Regions from separate parts of the Herminiimonas sp. Marseille-P9896 genome, predicted to be linked through region 1. Evidence: predicted binding sites of a transcription regulator. Region 1 holds the regulator's gene; each other region holds the start of a gene.

The links. Region 1 encodes LexA, which represses DNA repair genes until DNA is damaged. Its sites were predicted from a motif close to ACTGTATNNNNATACAGT; they were not measured.
Region 2: the regulator LexA is predicted to act here: its motif matches at 3,242-3,259, upstream of recA (recombinase RecA).
Region 3: the regulator LexA is predicted to act here: its motif matches at 2,298-2,315, upstream of imuA (translesion DNA synthesis-associated protein ImuA).

What each region holds. Positions count from the first base shown of each region.
Region 1 covers NZ_CAJEVT010000003.1:568,053-573,281, forward strand. The annotation lists gene H7U06_RS12950 (inositol monophosphatase family protein) at 1-693, opposite strand, end outside; gene H7U06_RS12955 (RNA methyltransferase) at 825-1,598, shown strand; gene lexA (transcriptional repressor LexA) at 1,609-2,268, opposite strand; gene rpsF (30S ribosomal protein S6) at 2,539-2,907, shown strand; gene priB (primosomal replication protein N) at 2,935-3,228, shown strand; gene rpsR (30S ribosomal protein S18) at 3,244-3,528, shown strand; gene rplI (50S ribosomal protein L9) at 3,555-4,007, shown strand; gene H7U06_RS12985 (replicative DNA helicase) at 4,119-5,229, shown strand, end outside.
Region 2 covers NZ_CAJEVT010000001.1:1,033,744-1,038,972, reverse strand. The annotation lists gene H7U06_RS05055 (Stp1/IreP family PP2C-type Ser/Thr phosphatase) at 1-242, opposite strand, end outside; gene H7U06_RS05050 (histone deacetylase family protein) at 574-1,506, shown strand; gene recX (recombination regulator RecX) at 1,551-2,006, opposite strand; gene recA (recombinase RecA) at 2,072-3,175, opposite strand; gene H7U06_RS05035 (ribonuclease HI family protein) at 3,445-4,125, shown strand; gene H7U06_RS05030 (response regulator transcription factor) at 4,221-4,922, shown strand; gene H7U06_RS05025 (sensor histidine kinase) at 4,931-5,229, shown strand, end outside.
Region 3 covers NZ_CAJEVT010000002.1:805,921-811,149, forward strand. The annotation lists gene H7U06_RS09205 (DNA polymerase Y family protein) at 1-1,509, opposite strand, end outside; gene imuA (translesion DNA synthesis-associated protein ImuA) at 1,445-2,239, opposite strand; gene H7U06_RS09215 (GNAT family N-acetyltransferase) at 2,490-3,080, shown strand; gene H7U06_RS09220 (sulfite exporter TauE/SafE family protein) at 3,092-3,835, opposite strand; gene H7U06_RS09225 (formylglycine-generating enzyme family protein) at 4,034-5,014, shown strand; gene H7U06_RS09230 (NAD(P)/FAD-dependent oxidoreductase) at 5,033-5,229, opposite strand, start outside.

The DNA of each region.
Region 1 (5,229 bases):
GGTGCCCATGATGCCGCCGGATTCAGTGATCAGCAAAGAACCTGCTGCCATATCCCACGGTTGCAAACCTTTTTCAAAGAAGCCATCGAGACGACCGCAAGCGACATAAGCCAGGTCGAGTGCAGCGGAGCCAGGACGACGCAAACCAGCGCAGCTTTGCGTCATGATCTTGAAGACTTTCAGGTATTCATCAATATCGTCGCCTGCACGGAACGGGAAGCCGGTGCCGATCAGTGCGTCAGCAATCTTGTCGCGCTTGGTGACACGGATGCGTTTTTCATTCAGGTAAGCGCCTGCGCCTTTGGTCGCCGTGAACAAGTCATTGCGGGTCGGGTCGTAGACCACGGCTTGCGTGATCTGGCCGCGTTGTTGCAGGGCGATCGATACGCAGTATTGCGGGAAGCCGTGGATGAAGTTGGTGGTGCCGTCGAGAGGATCGATGATCCAGACGTTGTCGTTTTCGTCGTGCAGATTGCTCGACGCGCCGGATTCTTCGGCGAGGATGGCGTGGTCGGGGTAGGCGGATTTCAGGACTTCTATGATCGCCTGCTCAGCGGCCTGGTCCACTTCGGTCACAAAGTCGTTAGGCTTTTTTTCGGTGACCTTGATACGGTCCAGATCGAAGGACGCGCGATTGATGATGGCAGCGCCGCGGCGGGCAGCTTTGACCGCCGTATTAAGCATGGGATGCATAGAGTTTCCGTTAAAATGGCGGTCCTTACGCCTCAGGGCGAGCAGAACCACCTAAATTGAAATTAATGAGCGATGCGGTATAGAGTTGCCATTTCTGACATGATTCTTACCGCGCAATGCCGCTATTTTAAATGATGCAGCCACAAACCGACACGCCTCTTTTCAATCGACTTCGTTTTATCCTGGTGGAAACCAGCCGTCCCGGCAATATCGGGGCGACCGCGCGCGCTATCAAAAACATGGGTTTTACCGATCTGGTATTGGTCAATCCGCGTTTTCCGGATGCTGCGTTACAGGAAGAGGCGGTTGCGTTTGCCAGTGGTGCGCAGGATATCTTGCAGTCTGCCCGCATCGTTGGTTCGATAGAAGAGGCACTGGTCGATTGCAACTTTGCTGCCGCAGTGACGGCGCGCTTGCGCGAATTCTCGCCACCGGTGATTTCGCCGCGTGCGTTGGCGACGCGTCTGGTTGAGGAGAGCGGTTTGCGCGCAGCGGTGGTGTTTGGCAATGAGCGTTTCGGCTTGCCGAATGAAATCGTGGAAAAGTGCAATGTACTGATCAATATTCCGGCGAACCCGGATTATTCATCGCTGAACCTGGCGCAGGCGGTGCAGGTATTGGCTTATGAAGCACGTATGGCTGCAGTAGGCGAGACGCGTACTGCGACAGAAATCGGCTTCCAGGGTGAGGCCGCGAGCATGGCGCAGATCGATGGCATGTATACGCATCTGGAGCAGGCGCTGGTAGCAATCGACTTCCTTGATGCAAATAATCCGAAGAAGCTGATGCCACGACTGAAGCGCCTGTTTTCCCGTACCCAGCTAGAGACAGAAGAGGTTAATATCCTGCGTGGCATCGCCAAGCAGATACTGGCGCAAAAGAATAAAGGCGGAGATAAAAACTGAGGCGTTTGCCTCAGTTCCAGGTACGCATCAGGCCGACCGCCAGGCCTTCCAGTGCAAATTCGTCGTGCGCCAGGTCCACGCGTATCGGTTCAAAGTCCGGGTTCTCCGGCAGCAATTCAATCAATGAGCCGGATTTCTTGTAACGCTTGACGGTGACTTCTTCACCCAGACGTGCCACCACGATCTGGCCGTTTTTCGCGGTATCGATTTTCTTGACTGCTAGCAGGTCGCCGTCGAGGATGCCGGCGTCGCGCATGGACATGCCGCGTACTTTCAGCAGGAAGTCTGGTTTGGCCGAGAACAGCGAGCGATCTACATCGTAGGTGGCTTCGATATGTTCTTGCGCCAGGATAGGCGAGCCAGCGGCTACGCGACCGACCAGCGGCAGGCTGAGTTGCATCAGGGCTGGATGTGGCAAGGCCATCTGGCGGGCAGAGGAGCGATCATCGCCGTGGCCCATGTCGCGCAGACGGATACCGCGTGAGGTACCGGGGGAAATTTCGATGGCGCCTTTGCGCGCCAGGGCCTGCAAATGTTCTTCGGCCGCATTGGCCGAGCGGAAACCGAGTTCTGTTGCAATTTCGGCACGGGTCGGCGGAAAGCCGGTATTTTCGATCGCATCGCGTATCAAATTCAGGATTTGTTCTTGGCGTGCTGTCAGTTTGATCATTGCGTAGGCCCGTTTGGTGACGGGCGTAGCTGTGACGCCCGTAAACTGTTTGTATGAACAGTCTGTATTTTTATACAGTACATGCCTAAACGCAAGCTGATTTATGCGGTTTCGGTGCAAATTGCGACGTATTCATGCGGGATTGCGGCGATAAACCTGCGTAAGCATTGAGTTTCCCTGCATTTGCGCGTATGATTGCCGGTTTTCCTCTTCCCACACTCGTCTTGACGCCGAGGTGGGCGATTTTCAATCCGACCAAAAGGAGCTTACATGCGTCATTATGAAATCGTATTTATCGTTCATCCGGATCAAAGCGAGCAAGTGCCTGCAATGATCGAGCGCTACAAAGGTATCGTCACCGCACGCGGCGGCGTTATTCACCGTGTCGAAGACTGGGGCCGTCGTCAAATGGCGTACATGATCCAGAAATTGGCAAAAGCGCACTACGTCTGCCTGAACATCGAATGTGACGGCGAAACACTGGCTGAAATCGAAACCGGCTTCAAATTCAACGATGCCGTTCTGCGTCATCTGACAGTGAAAATGAAGAAGGCTGAAACCGCACCATCGCCAATGATGAAGGCTGTGCAGAAGGAAGATGCTGCCAAGAGCCATCGCGCCGAGGCACCTGCTGCCTAATAGTCCTTAGACGTTACCAGACGGAGAGTGAATCAGCTTCAGTTTATTGCGACCATCGCCGAGCGTGAAATTTTGCGCTACACACCGGCCGGTGTCCCGATAGTGTCAGCAGTTTTGCTGCACAGTTCGCAACAGATGGAAGCAGGTATCCCACGATTGGTTGAGTTTGAAATGACCGCGATAGCTGCGGGTGAAATTTCAGGTCGATTCAATCAAGCCGAATTAGGCGGGACATATCAGTTCACTGGATTTCTGGCACGCAAGAGCCGTAACAGCAAAAGCCTTGTTTTCCATCTCACAGATTTCGAGAACCACATTTAGATACAGGAGCCCAAAATGGCATTCGGTAAAAAATTCGACAAGAACAAACTCAAAGAAAAACGCAAACAACAAAACCCATTGTTCAAGCGTAAAAAATTCTGCCGCTTCACCGCTGCACACGTAGAACAAGTTGATTACAAAGACGTAGATACCTTGAAAGACTTCGTTCAGGAAAACGGCAAAATCATGCCAGCACGCCTGACCGGTACCAAGGCTATCTATCAACGTCAGGTTGATACAGCAATCAAACGCGCACGTTACCTCGCGCTGTTGCCGTACACCGATCTGCACAACGCGTAATTAACGACTTGAAATAGGAGAAAAACATGCAAGTCATTCTGTTGGAAAAAGTCGTTAATCTCGGCAACCTCGGTGAAGTTGTAAAAGTCAAAGACGGTTACGCACGTAACTTCCTGATCCCACAACGTAAAGCACGTCGTGCTACCGCTGCTGCAGTCGCTGAATTCGAAGTCAAGCGCGCAGAACTGGAAAAAATCGCTGCAGAAAAACTGGCAGCTTCGCAAGCTCAAGGCGAGAAACTGACCGGTCAAACCGTTCAAATCACGCAAAAATCGGGTGTTGACGGCCGTTTGTTCGGTTCCGTTACCAACTCCGATATCGCTGAGGCGTTGGCAAAACAAGGCTTTGCAGTTGAAAAAGCTCAAGTTCGTCTGCCTACCGGCCCATTGAAAGTTGCTGGCGATCACGTTGTTGCAGTTGCATTGCATACCGACGTAGTCGTTGACGTAACGATCACTGTAATCGGCGACCACGCTTAAGTCGTCTTAAAGTACCTCGGGCACTTGCTGCCCACAAAAAGCCGGGTTTTCCCGGCTTTTTTATTGCCCATTTTCTGAAAGGGTGGGCTCCTAACAGGTATAATTCGCGCCATGAACACCCGTGCCGATCCGCAATTAGAAGCCCTACGCGTCCCCCCGCATTCGATAGAAGCCGAGCAATCTGTTCTCGGCGGCCTGCTGCTGGACAATGCTGCCTGGGATCGTATTGCCGATTTCGTCAATCAGGACGACTTCTATCGCTACGATCACCGGATTATCTTCCAGCACATGGTCAAGCTGATCAACAGCTCCAAACCAGCTGACGTCATCACCGTATTCGAAGCATTGACCAACAGTGGCAAGGCAGAAGAAGTCGGCGGCGTCGCCTACCTCAATGCGCTGGCCCAGAACACCCCATCCGCTGCCAATATCCGCCGCTACGCCGAAATCGTGCGTGATCGCGGCGTGCTGCGCAAACTGATTACAGTTGCTGACGAGATCTCCGGCAACGCTTTCAATCCGCAAGGTAAAGAAGTAAAGCAGATGCTGGACGAGGCCGAATCCAAGATCTTTGCGATTGCGGAAGAGGGCGCACGTGGTGCACAAGGTTTTCAGGAAATTCAGCCCCTGCTGACGCAGGTGGTAGAGCGTATCGACGAGCTGTATAACCGTGACATGCAGAATGACATCACCGGTGTACCTACCGGTTTTGCCGACCTCGACCGCATGACTTCCGGCTTGCAGCCAGGCGATCTGATTATCGTCGCCGGTCGTCCTTCGATGGGTAAGACCGCATTCTCCGTCAATATCGGTGAAAACGTGGCGATCGATAGTGGCTTGCCAGTCGCCGTCTTCTCGATGGAGATGGGTGGCGCTCAGCTGGCAATGCGTATGCTGGGTTCGGTTGGTCGTCTCGATCAGCACCGTCTGCGTACCGGTCGTCTGGCCGACGAAGACTGGCCACGCCTGACGCACGCGATCCAGAAAATGAACGATGCACAGCTGTACATCGATGAAACTCCGGCCTTGAACTCGATCGAGTTGCGTGCCCGTTCGCGTCGTCTGGCGCGTCAATGCGGCAAGCTGGGCCTGATCATCATCGATTACTTGCAACTGATGTCGGCCAACTCCGCCGGTGAAAACCGCGCTACCGAGATTTCCGAGATTTCGCGTAGCCTGAAAGGTCTGGCCAAAGAATTGAATTGCCCGGTGATTGCGCTCT
Region 2 (5,229 bases), on a different contig from region 1:
AAAGACTTGCTGCTGGTGGCACGGCCTTTTTCCTGCACTTGCTGTAATTGCTGTTCCAGCGCGGCGCGGAAAACGGTAGTCGCGATGCCGCTGGCAATTTCGCCAGCGTTGTAGCCGCCCATACCATCAGCCAAAACGACTGCTTTGTGTACCTCACTGATTTCCACCGCATCTTCATTATGCGCACGCACCAAACCCGTATCGGTTTTGGCGGCGAATTGAAGCTCGACGGAATACGTCATAAAGATGGCAGATTAGCGGCTGGGTTTTAGGCGGTGAAAGTACGAATTACTCTTCTACAGGCGAACTTACATTCCTGACAGGAACAGATCATATCCTGCTTTCAGGCCAAAAATGGACGTTTACCGCTATCCGGCCACAGTCAACGCAATAAAACTGTCTTGCTTACCGCATACCAGGAAGCCGTCGTTTAAATCGGCCGGCTATAGTCGCCTGCCCGGGAATGCGCCTCTATAATGGCAGGCATGCACAGATCGGGGCGCAACGACGCATCCGCTATTCAGGTTTTTATCAAGGAGAAGATGCCGCCACAGCTGGCATCAATAATTAAATATGACCACAGTTATCTATACGCACGACGCCTGCCTGGAACACAAACCTGGCTCCGGACATCCTGAATCTCCGGAGCGTTTGAAGGCCGTCCTGCGCGCCTTGCGCGTACCGGAATTTGCCGCGGCAGAGTGGCGCGAAGCGCCTATGGGCACACGTGAACAGGTGTTACTCATCCATACCGAAGACTTTGTACTCGACGTTGAAGACGCATCACCCTACCGTGGCACCATGCCGCTGGATGGCGGCGATACCGTCATGTCGCCAGGTTCGCTGGAAGCCGTCATGCGCTGTGTAGGCGCAGCCTGCGCGGGTGTAGACCTGGTGCTGGACAACGAAGCGCATAACGTATTCTGCGCAACCCGCCCATGTGGTCACCACGCCGAACCCAGCCGTGCGATGGGTTTTTGCATTTTCAATCAGGCGGCGATTGCTGCGGCCTATGCCTACGAAGTACACAAGCTGGAACGCGTAGCCGTCATCGATTTCGACGTCCATCACGGTAACGGTACGCAAGCAGCGTTTTATGACCGGCCGGAATTGTTCTATGCATCCAGCCATCAGTCACATTTCTATCCGGGTACCGGCCTCGAAAAGGAAACCGGCGTGTCGCACAATATCGTCAACGTGCCGCTGCCACGCGGTTGTGATTCGGCCTTGTTCCGCGAACAGACTGCAGCAAAAATGCTGCCCGCTATCCGTGCCTTCAATCCCGAACTGATCATTATTTCAGCCGGCTTCGATGCGCATCACCTGGATCCGCTGGCAGGTCTAAAGTTGCAGGATGATGACTTTGACTGGGTTACACGTGAATTGATGAAAATCGCTGACGAAACCTGCGCAGGACGCATCGTTTCTATACTGGAAGGTGGTTACAGCCTGGAAGGTTTGGCTTCAAGCACGGCAGTGCATGTCAAAGCCCTGATGGATCACTAATCATGTCTGCCAGTCTGTGGTTCTTATAAACACAGACTGGCATTTCAATCTTCGTCTGTATTTGTTGCACGCATCGCAGCCTGTATCGCCCGATGCGAAAATCCGCGCTGCATCAAAAAACGCATCTGCTTGGCCCGCTCTTCCTGACTCGTTGCCACCGTACCAAACTTGCGCTCCCACACTCCGCGTGCGCGCGCAAACTCATCTGTTTCCAGATTCGCCTTGATGTCAGTCAGCGACTCTGGATCTATGCCATGACTTTTTAATTCAGACATGATGCGGCTATTGCCGAAGCGAGCCGCACGTCTGTGTACCAGCGATTCGGAAAAGCGACTTTGTGAAAGAAACTTCGCTGCTTCCAGCGTATCGAGCAAGGCTTCGACGTCGTCGCCCTCTTGCGCATAGCGCGCCAGCTTGCGTCCCAACTCTTGCCGACTGTGTTCGCGTGCCGATAAATAGCGAAGCGCCCGCGCTTTCAGACTCACTTGCAGTTTTGCCATATGAGTCCTTCAGCGCGGGCGCTCGTTAATATCAAACTTTGAATCAAGTGCAGCGACGCTGTACCTTATTCAACTTCTTTCAGTTCTTTGGCTTCTTTGCTTTCCTTGGCCGAAGATTTCTTTGCAGCTGGTTCATCCGCCTTGATCGGGCTCAATTCAGGCACGCCCAGCGAAGCACGTACCTTGTTTTCGATTTCGCGTGCCAGTTCCGGACGCTCTTTCAGGTAATTACGTGCATTGTCCTTACCCTGGCCGATGCGTTCGCCGTTATAGCTATACCAGGCGCCCGACTTTTCAACGATTTTGGCATCGGCGCCCAAATCGAGGATTTCACCTTCACGCGATGTGCCTTCGCCATACAGAATGTCGAAGTGCGCTTCCTTGAATGGTGGAGCGATTTTATTTTTAACGACTTTGATCTTGGTTTCGTTACCTATCACTTCATCGCCAGATTTGATCGAACCGGTACGACGGATGTCCAGACGAACCGATGCGTAAAACTTCAATGCATTACCGCCGGTGGTGGTTTCAGGATTACCGAACATCACACCGATTTTCATACGAATCTGGTTAATGAAGATCACCAGCGTGTTGGTGCGATTGATACTACCGGTCAATTTACGCAATGCCTGCGACATCAGACGTGCTTGCAAACCTGGTAGGGAATCACCCATATCGCCTTCAATTTCAGCGCGTGGTGTCAGTGCCGCGACCGAGTCAATAACGATCAGGTCGACGCCGCCCGAGCGTACCAGCGCGTCGCAGATTTCCAGTGCCTGTTCGCCGGTATCTGGTTGCGAAATCAGCAGCTCGGACAAATTGATGCCCAGCTTCTGCGCGTAAGTCACGTCCAGTGCATGTTCTGCATCGATAAACGCGCAAGTGCCACCCAGCTTTTGCATTTCTGCGATGGTTTGCAGGGTCAGCGTGGTTTTACCCGACGATTCAGGACCGTAGATTTCAACCACACGGCCACGTGGCAAGCCACCGACGCCGAGTGCGATATCCAGTCCGAGGGAGCCGGTAGATACAACCTGTACTTCTTCGACGACCGCGCCATCTTCCATGCGCATCACCGAACCTTTACCGAACTGCTTTTCAATTTGCGCTAGTGCAGCGGCGAGTGCTTTACTCTTGTCCGAGCTGGCAGCGATTTTTTTGTCGTCCATAAAGATTCTTTCGGCGGTTGGTTGTAACGAAACAGGGTTTATACAGTGTTTGGAGCCAGAAACCGTACTGTATAAAAAAACAGTGCTTTATGCAAGCTGCTCTTGCGATATTTTTGAAAACAGTCAAAAAAATTGCTTTTTGACATGTATTCATATCTGCAAGCACGGCGCCTGAAAAGTAACCCACATACTAGCAAGAGCGACTATTTCCTTCCAGCGGCAAGCTGATTTCCACGTAATATCTGCCTACCTGCTTACACCCTATCTATATGTGCACCGCCGCTGAATTATCCGAAATCGCTTATAAAAAAGAGAAGTCCGCCAGCCTGCGCCTGGCGAAACGCCTCGGCATCAGCGAAGAAGCAGCACTGAGCGAAATCTTGAGCAAAGTAGCAGGAAGCAGCCCTTTAAACGAACTGTTGACCCGACGACTGCAGGAAAAAGCACATATCGCCACCAAGCTCGCCGCGCATAAACAGGCCAAACTCACGGCACACGCACAGAAACAGGCGTCCCGGCAACCCGATGCCAGCGCATGGCTGGCCTGGTTCGACGGCTCCTGCCATCCGAATCCGGGCAAGATGGGCATAGGCGGCCTGCTCAAAAGCCCGCAAGGCACGGAGACCGAGATCAGTTTCCATGCCGGCATCGGTGATAGCAGCGAGGCGGAATACATCGCCCTCATCAGCGTACTGGAAACAGCCATCCAGGCCGGTGCCGATAAACTCATGATTTACGGCGACAGCCAGGTTGTCATCAACGATGTACCAAGCCAGAGCGGCGGTGCGACCATCCTCAGCGCACAGCGTTTAAAGGCGCAATGCCTGATCGCCCGCCTGCCGCAAGTGAGCCTGAACTGGATACCACGTCACCGGAATGCCCAGGCCGACGCCCTGTCACAACAGGCCATCCGTAACAGTGCGGCAGCGGCAAACCCGCAACAGGCCTAATATGTAAATAACAAGTCGCGCAGCATGACACTTGTCTTGCTGCTGCGAGCGAAACCCAATAGACTACGAGCCAACTTCCCCCTCCTGCCATTCCCATGCGAATCCTGCTTGCCGAAGACGATAGTGTGCTTGCCGACGGTTTAACGCGTTCCCTGCGTCAGTCCGGTTATGCCACCGATTGCGTAAAAAATGGAGCAGAGGCGGACTCCGTCCTGTCCACCCAAGATTTCGATTTACTCATACTCGACCTGGGCTTGCCCAAGATGTCCGGCCTCGAGGTCTTGCAACGCCTGCGCGCACGCAATTCGCGCTTGCCGGTGCTCATCCTGACCGCTGGTGATTCGATCGAACAGCGCGTCAAGGGCCTCGACCTGGGCGCCGATGATTTCATGGCCAAACCCTTTGCCTTGTCGGAGCTGGAAGCACGCGTGCGCGCATTGACGCGACGTGGTGCTGGTGGCGGCCCAACCGTTATCAAGCACGGTCCGCTCTCGTATGACCAGGTCGGTCGTATCGCTTACATCAACGATCAGATGCTGGATCTGTCCGCGCGCGAACTCGGCTTGCTCGAAGTTTTGCTACAACGCAGTGGTCGCCTGGTTTCCAAGGAACAGCTGGTCGATCATCTGTGCGAATGGAGCGAGGAAGTCAGCAACAATGCGATCGAAGTCTATGTCCATCGCTTGCGCAAGAAGATAGAAATTGGCGGTTTGCGCATCGCCACCGTGCGCGGCCTCGGTTATTGCCTCGAAAAATTTACCGAGACAGCTCCTAACACCATCGCGCCACCCGGCTAATCCAGCCCATGCCTGACGCCCAACGACTCGATGCGCCAGCCGATGCCGGTACGCCGCACAAGCCTATGGCGACGCGCACCAATGCGACCCAGCCGGAAGAACGCACGCAGCGTTCGCTGTTCGGTGAAATCCTCGACTGGATGCTGGTACCACTACTCTTGTTGTGGCCACTCAGCATCGCCATCACCTACCTGGTCGCAAAGTCCATTGCGAATGAACCTTTTGATCGCGCACTCGAAGACAAAGTTACGGTCGTCGCGCAACAGGTCAAGGAAGTCAACGGCAAGGTCGTCACGCGCCTGACCGG
Region 3 (5,229 bases), on a different contig from region 1:
GAATAATCCATGCAGGAACCAGCCCGAGCCATGGGTGCTGCTGGTAGTGCGCAAGCGGAAGATCCAGAGCAATACATGTTGTTCGTTTTGCGCAATGAAGTAATCGCGTGTGGCCAACGCGTCATCCCACCAGCCGGACTCTATGCGCTCGGGGCCGGTCAGCAAGGTCAGCGGGCTTTGGTAAAAAGGTTTGTGTTGATGCGTGTGCAAGGCCAGTGGCTGTGGCAAGAGCCAGGTCGGTCGTACGCAATGCGGATGTGTATCGGTTACTGCATCGCGTGTATTACGGCGTGCCGCCTGTTGATGGCTGAGTACGCTGCTCATCACGCTTTTCTCCGGCCTGTGATCGGCAAAGACCGAGAGCTGGCGCACGGCCTCGTTGCCAAGTCGGCTTTGCAGACGCTCGACCAGACGTCCGGTATTTTCTGCATCCGAGCTCGGGGTCGGGAATAATTCGGTATTCGGCGCCGCCTGTGCGGTGATCTGATCTGCCTTCAGGCTGATCTCGATAACAGGTGCAATCAAGTCCAGTTGCCCCATGCGTTCGCGCAGCAAGAGTGCAAGGTGATCGATGTCGCGACTCGGCATGCCGAGCTGGATGCTGACCGCGGTGCTGCGATGATCGTGCTGTCGTGTCGATTCATGATGCAGATAAAGTGTGATGCCAGCGACGGCGGCATGGCGTGCACTGAGCCAGCCTGTCAGTTGCAGCAGCAGGCGGCGTGCGGCAAACAGCAGGGCTTCGGTATGCTCGACACGCGCTGGTAATTCCAGTTTGACGTCGAAAATGGCGGGCGCTTCAAACCACTGGTGTGCTTCTGCTTCGGTGCCGTAAGCCCGATCCAGTTCACTCAGCAGCGCCTGGCCAAAGCGACGCGCGACACCGGCGCGCGGCAATTGACGCAAGTCACCGAGACGGCGACAGCCTATGCCAGCCAGCGTATCCAGATGCGCTTGCGCATGGTCCAGCACATGCAGGGGCAAGGGATCGAGCGCTGCGCTGATATCGCCATCATGGGCAAACACTTGCGTGATGCCTGCTGTTTGCGCACGTAACCAGGCACCGCCTGCAGTCGCGGCACTGGCCAGGCGTGCGTGCAGGCCGAGTTCCAGCAAACCGCTGAGTAATTGCGTGGCGATGCGTTGATGACCGCCAAACAGGCGCAGGCTGGCACCGACTTCGAGCAACAAACCATCAGGACGTAATACGACATGTGGTGTGAAGTGCAGACTCCACAGCGCGGCTTCTTCCAGTGCCTTGCTTTCCTGCGCCGGATCGCGCGGCAACGCCTGCAAGTCAGCGGCCAGCGCGCGTGCACTGGCTTCCGAGTTGCCCGCACATATGCCTGCGTCATCCGCCAGTTGATTGCACCAGCCTACGACGTTCCGTTCGCATATGACGATGGGGACATGGTCATATGGATCCGGCTCGCAGGAGATATGCCTAAGCCGGCAACGGAGCGCGGCGTCGAGCGGCAGTTGCGGCAAGTGTAGGGCGATCCACAGCATAGGTAGGAATATCGGAAATGGTTGTGCCTGACATGCGATTCGTGAGTGGCTGCCGCAGGATTTCAGGTATGGCGAGCGGCAGGATTAATGGTGCGGCGTGGACTGGCCCACGTCGTTTGATGAGTTCGACTGACATGCGGCCTGCTTTTGCAGGTTGGCAGACGATACGCAGCGGTGCGGGTGACGAAGTGTCTTGTGTATTGAGTGGACGAAAGACAAAGCTCAGGCCTTCACCACCAGCGGCTGCCAGTTGCAGGCGACGCAGATGATCGGTGCGTGCTTGCGGCAGCCAGCACAGCAGCGCACCGAAGCTGGCGCTTTTCAAGGTTTGTTCTATCGCCCAGATACGATCGGCGGGCTTGTCGGTTTCGATCAGGATCAGTTTCTTTAAGCGTATGCCTAACTCTTCCAGCGCAGCCGGATAAGGGATGTGCGGTGGCCCCAGCAGGATCACGGTTTTATCGGTTTGCGTGAGACGTGCGAGAGTCGGTGCGAGCAAGCGCAGCTCGCCTATGCCGGGTTGCGCCATGAGTAATTCAATCAATACGGAGGGTGGCCAACCGCCGTTCGGCAATTCACGGTCCAGTGCCTGGTAGCCGGATGGCACCGGCGTCGAACGGTAAGAACCCATTTGGTCGGCACGCCAGACGGCATCCGGCAACGATGGCGGAATTTCGGGGGCGGCGACAGGAGGGGCTAAGGATCGGGATAAGTGCAGGGCGGCAGCCATACGACCTCCAAAGTATTGCTTGGCGATAAAGCTTCAGTTGATTTACATGCGTCAATATACTGTATGTATGTACAGTATAAAAGCTTTGTTTGAAAAGGTGCGGATTTATTTGCTGAGGCTTGCCGGAATGCTATCGATGCTGTTGCCGCATCCTGTTTGTGGATTCCACTTAGCAATATTTTTGCATCCGTTTTGCTGCTCGTTTTATGATGAGAGTCCGGCAACGTAACGACACGCGCGCAGACCATCAATGAAACAACAGCTCATCCAGCCTGTGCTGACAGGCCCGACCGTAGAACTCCGTCCTTTGCAAAAAGAAGATGCCGCACAGTTGGTACAGGCTGCAGCCGATGGCGACTTATGGAATCTAAAAGTAACCGTGATCCCGGGACCGGATAGCGTGGATAAGTACATTGGCATCGCACTGGAAGGACGTGAGCAAGGCACCGTCATGCCTTACGTCATCATCCGTCGCGATACCGGACAGATCGTCGGCAGCACCCGTTTCTGGAAGGTCGACCTGGCGAACCGCAAGATGGAAATCGGTCATACCTGGCTCGGCAGTTCTATCCAGCGTTCCGGCATCAATACTGAAGCCAAGTATTTGTTGCTGACGCATGCGTTTGAAACTATGCAGGCGATACGCGTGCAATTCACCACCGATGAATTGAATGAGAAATCACGCGCCGCGATTTTGCGCATAGGTGCGAAGCAGGAAGGCATAGTCAGGCATGAACGCATCATGCCGGATGGCCGCAAGCGCAATTCGGTACGCTTTAGCATCATCGATACAGAGTGGAATGATGTGAAGGCGATGCTGGAACAAAAGATGGCGCGCTAAACGGTGATACGTTAAGACCCGCGCAGCAAGAGCCAGCCAAACCACAAGCCAACTGCCAGCAAGAGCAGCGCTACCATACGCTGCAGTTGCGTCACATTCAGGGCGGCCGCCGCACGTTGTCCGGCGAATGAACCGAGCAGCATCAGCACGCCACAGATCAGCGCAAGTTTGATATCGAGTCGTCCTTCCAGCGCATGCACGGTGCTGCTGGCGATTGCAATCGGAAACTGTATGGCCTGCCCTGCGACGACGGCGAAAGGCAGCGGCTGACGCATCAACATCAGTAGCGGCAGGATCAGCACCGGGCCACCGGTACCAGTCAGGGCCGAACCAAAACCGATTACAGCACCCAGCATAAACAGGCTGTGCGTGCTGAGGAAAGCAGCCGGAGTCACCGCCACATCGAGCGGACGCAAACCGCGCCAGCCGGCAAATAAAACCAGCAGCATCACACCCAACATCAGACTACCTGCAGATAGCCAGTGCACGGTCAGCGCGCCACCGGCAGCACCCAGCAAAGCACCACCCAGCAGCGGCAGGCAGCGTTGCAGCAACTCGGGCTGGCGTCGCATCGGACGCACAGCGACGAGGGCGGGCAGGGAAAAACTAAGGGACGCAGCAGCGATTGCTTGTGGCAGCGGAATACCACCGAGATGCGTCAGGATAGGAACCAGCAGCACGCCGCCTATACCGCACGCACCGATCAGTGCACCAGTCAGCAGGATGGCTGGCAGCATCAGGGCCGCGCTGGCCATGCTCAGCATGTGCTGCTGGCTTTCAGGTGGGGTGCTGCTTTTGTCTGTGAAATCATCCCTGTGATTATGCCAGAGATGAGTGACTGCACATGGCGTGTGGCTGATATTGCGCTGCTGATTTTTTCATGTCAGCATGCGTGAACTATCCCCATTCAAGAAGTATCGGGGCTGTGCATTTTTCTTATTTTTTAAGTGTTTATGCGGACGATACTTTTTCTTGGGCTGAGCCTTGCAGCTTCCTGCGCGTGGTCGCTGGACAGCAATATCCAGAATTCATTGGGCATGAAATTCGTGCTGATTCCGTCAGGTGAATTTGTCATGGGCAGCGATGAATCAGCGGAAGTGCTGGCGCAACAGTATCCGCAATACGATCACAAACGTTTCGTCGAACTGAGCGACGAAGGTCCGGCGCACAAGGTGCGCATTACCCATCCTTTTTATTTGGGCCAGTACGAAGTGACGGTCGGCGAGTTCCGTCGTTTTGTCGAGGCTTCCGGCTATCAACCCGAATCAGAAGCTGATGGCACCGGCGGCTATGGCTATAACCCGGATTACGATCCGGCCAAATCAAGTCGCGGCGATGCCTTTGAAGGACGCAATCAAAAGTACTCGTGGCGCAATCCCGGCTTCCCGCAAGATGAACGGCATCCAGTCGTGAATGTGACGTGGAACGATGCGGTGGCAATGTGCAAATGGCTGAGCAAGACGGAAGGGCGCACCTATCGTTTGCCGACTGAAGCCGAATGGGAATACGCTGGACGCGCTGGTACCCGTACCCGTTATTACAGCGGTGATGATCCGCAATCATTGCTGAGTGCCGCGAATGTATTCGATGTCGATGCGGCGAGGAACTGGCAGCAATGGAAGAAGTTTGCGCTGGATGGGCCGGATGGTTTTGCCTTCACCGCACCGGTTGGCAGCTTCGCACCGAATGCTTTCGGTCTGTACGACATACACGGCAATGCCTGGGAGTGGACTGCCGACTGGCATGATGATCGTTACTACAGCTATTCACCGGTCGATGACCCGCAAGGACCCGCCAACGGCACGGTACGCGTGCGGCGTGGCGGTTCCTGGCATACCTGGTCGTTCTATGCGCGCTCGTCGTATCGCAACTGGAATTCGCAGGATACGCGTTACACGCTGGTGGGCATGCGTCTGTTGCGTGAGGCGGATTAGCTGCTTGTCTGTTCAGTCTTATGCATGCGCGACTTCTGCTGCGATCAGCGATTGATGTACGCCCATCGCCGCCATCACACCATCTGCCATCGCCAGCGTGATGTTGTGCGGCACACGTGCCGCATCGCCGGCGGCGTACACACCTGTCACGCTGGTGAGTTTCACGTTACTGGTGCGCACGATTAAACCCATAGGTGTTTCATCGAAGTCGCAGC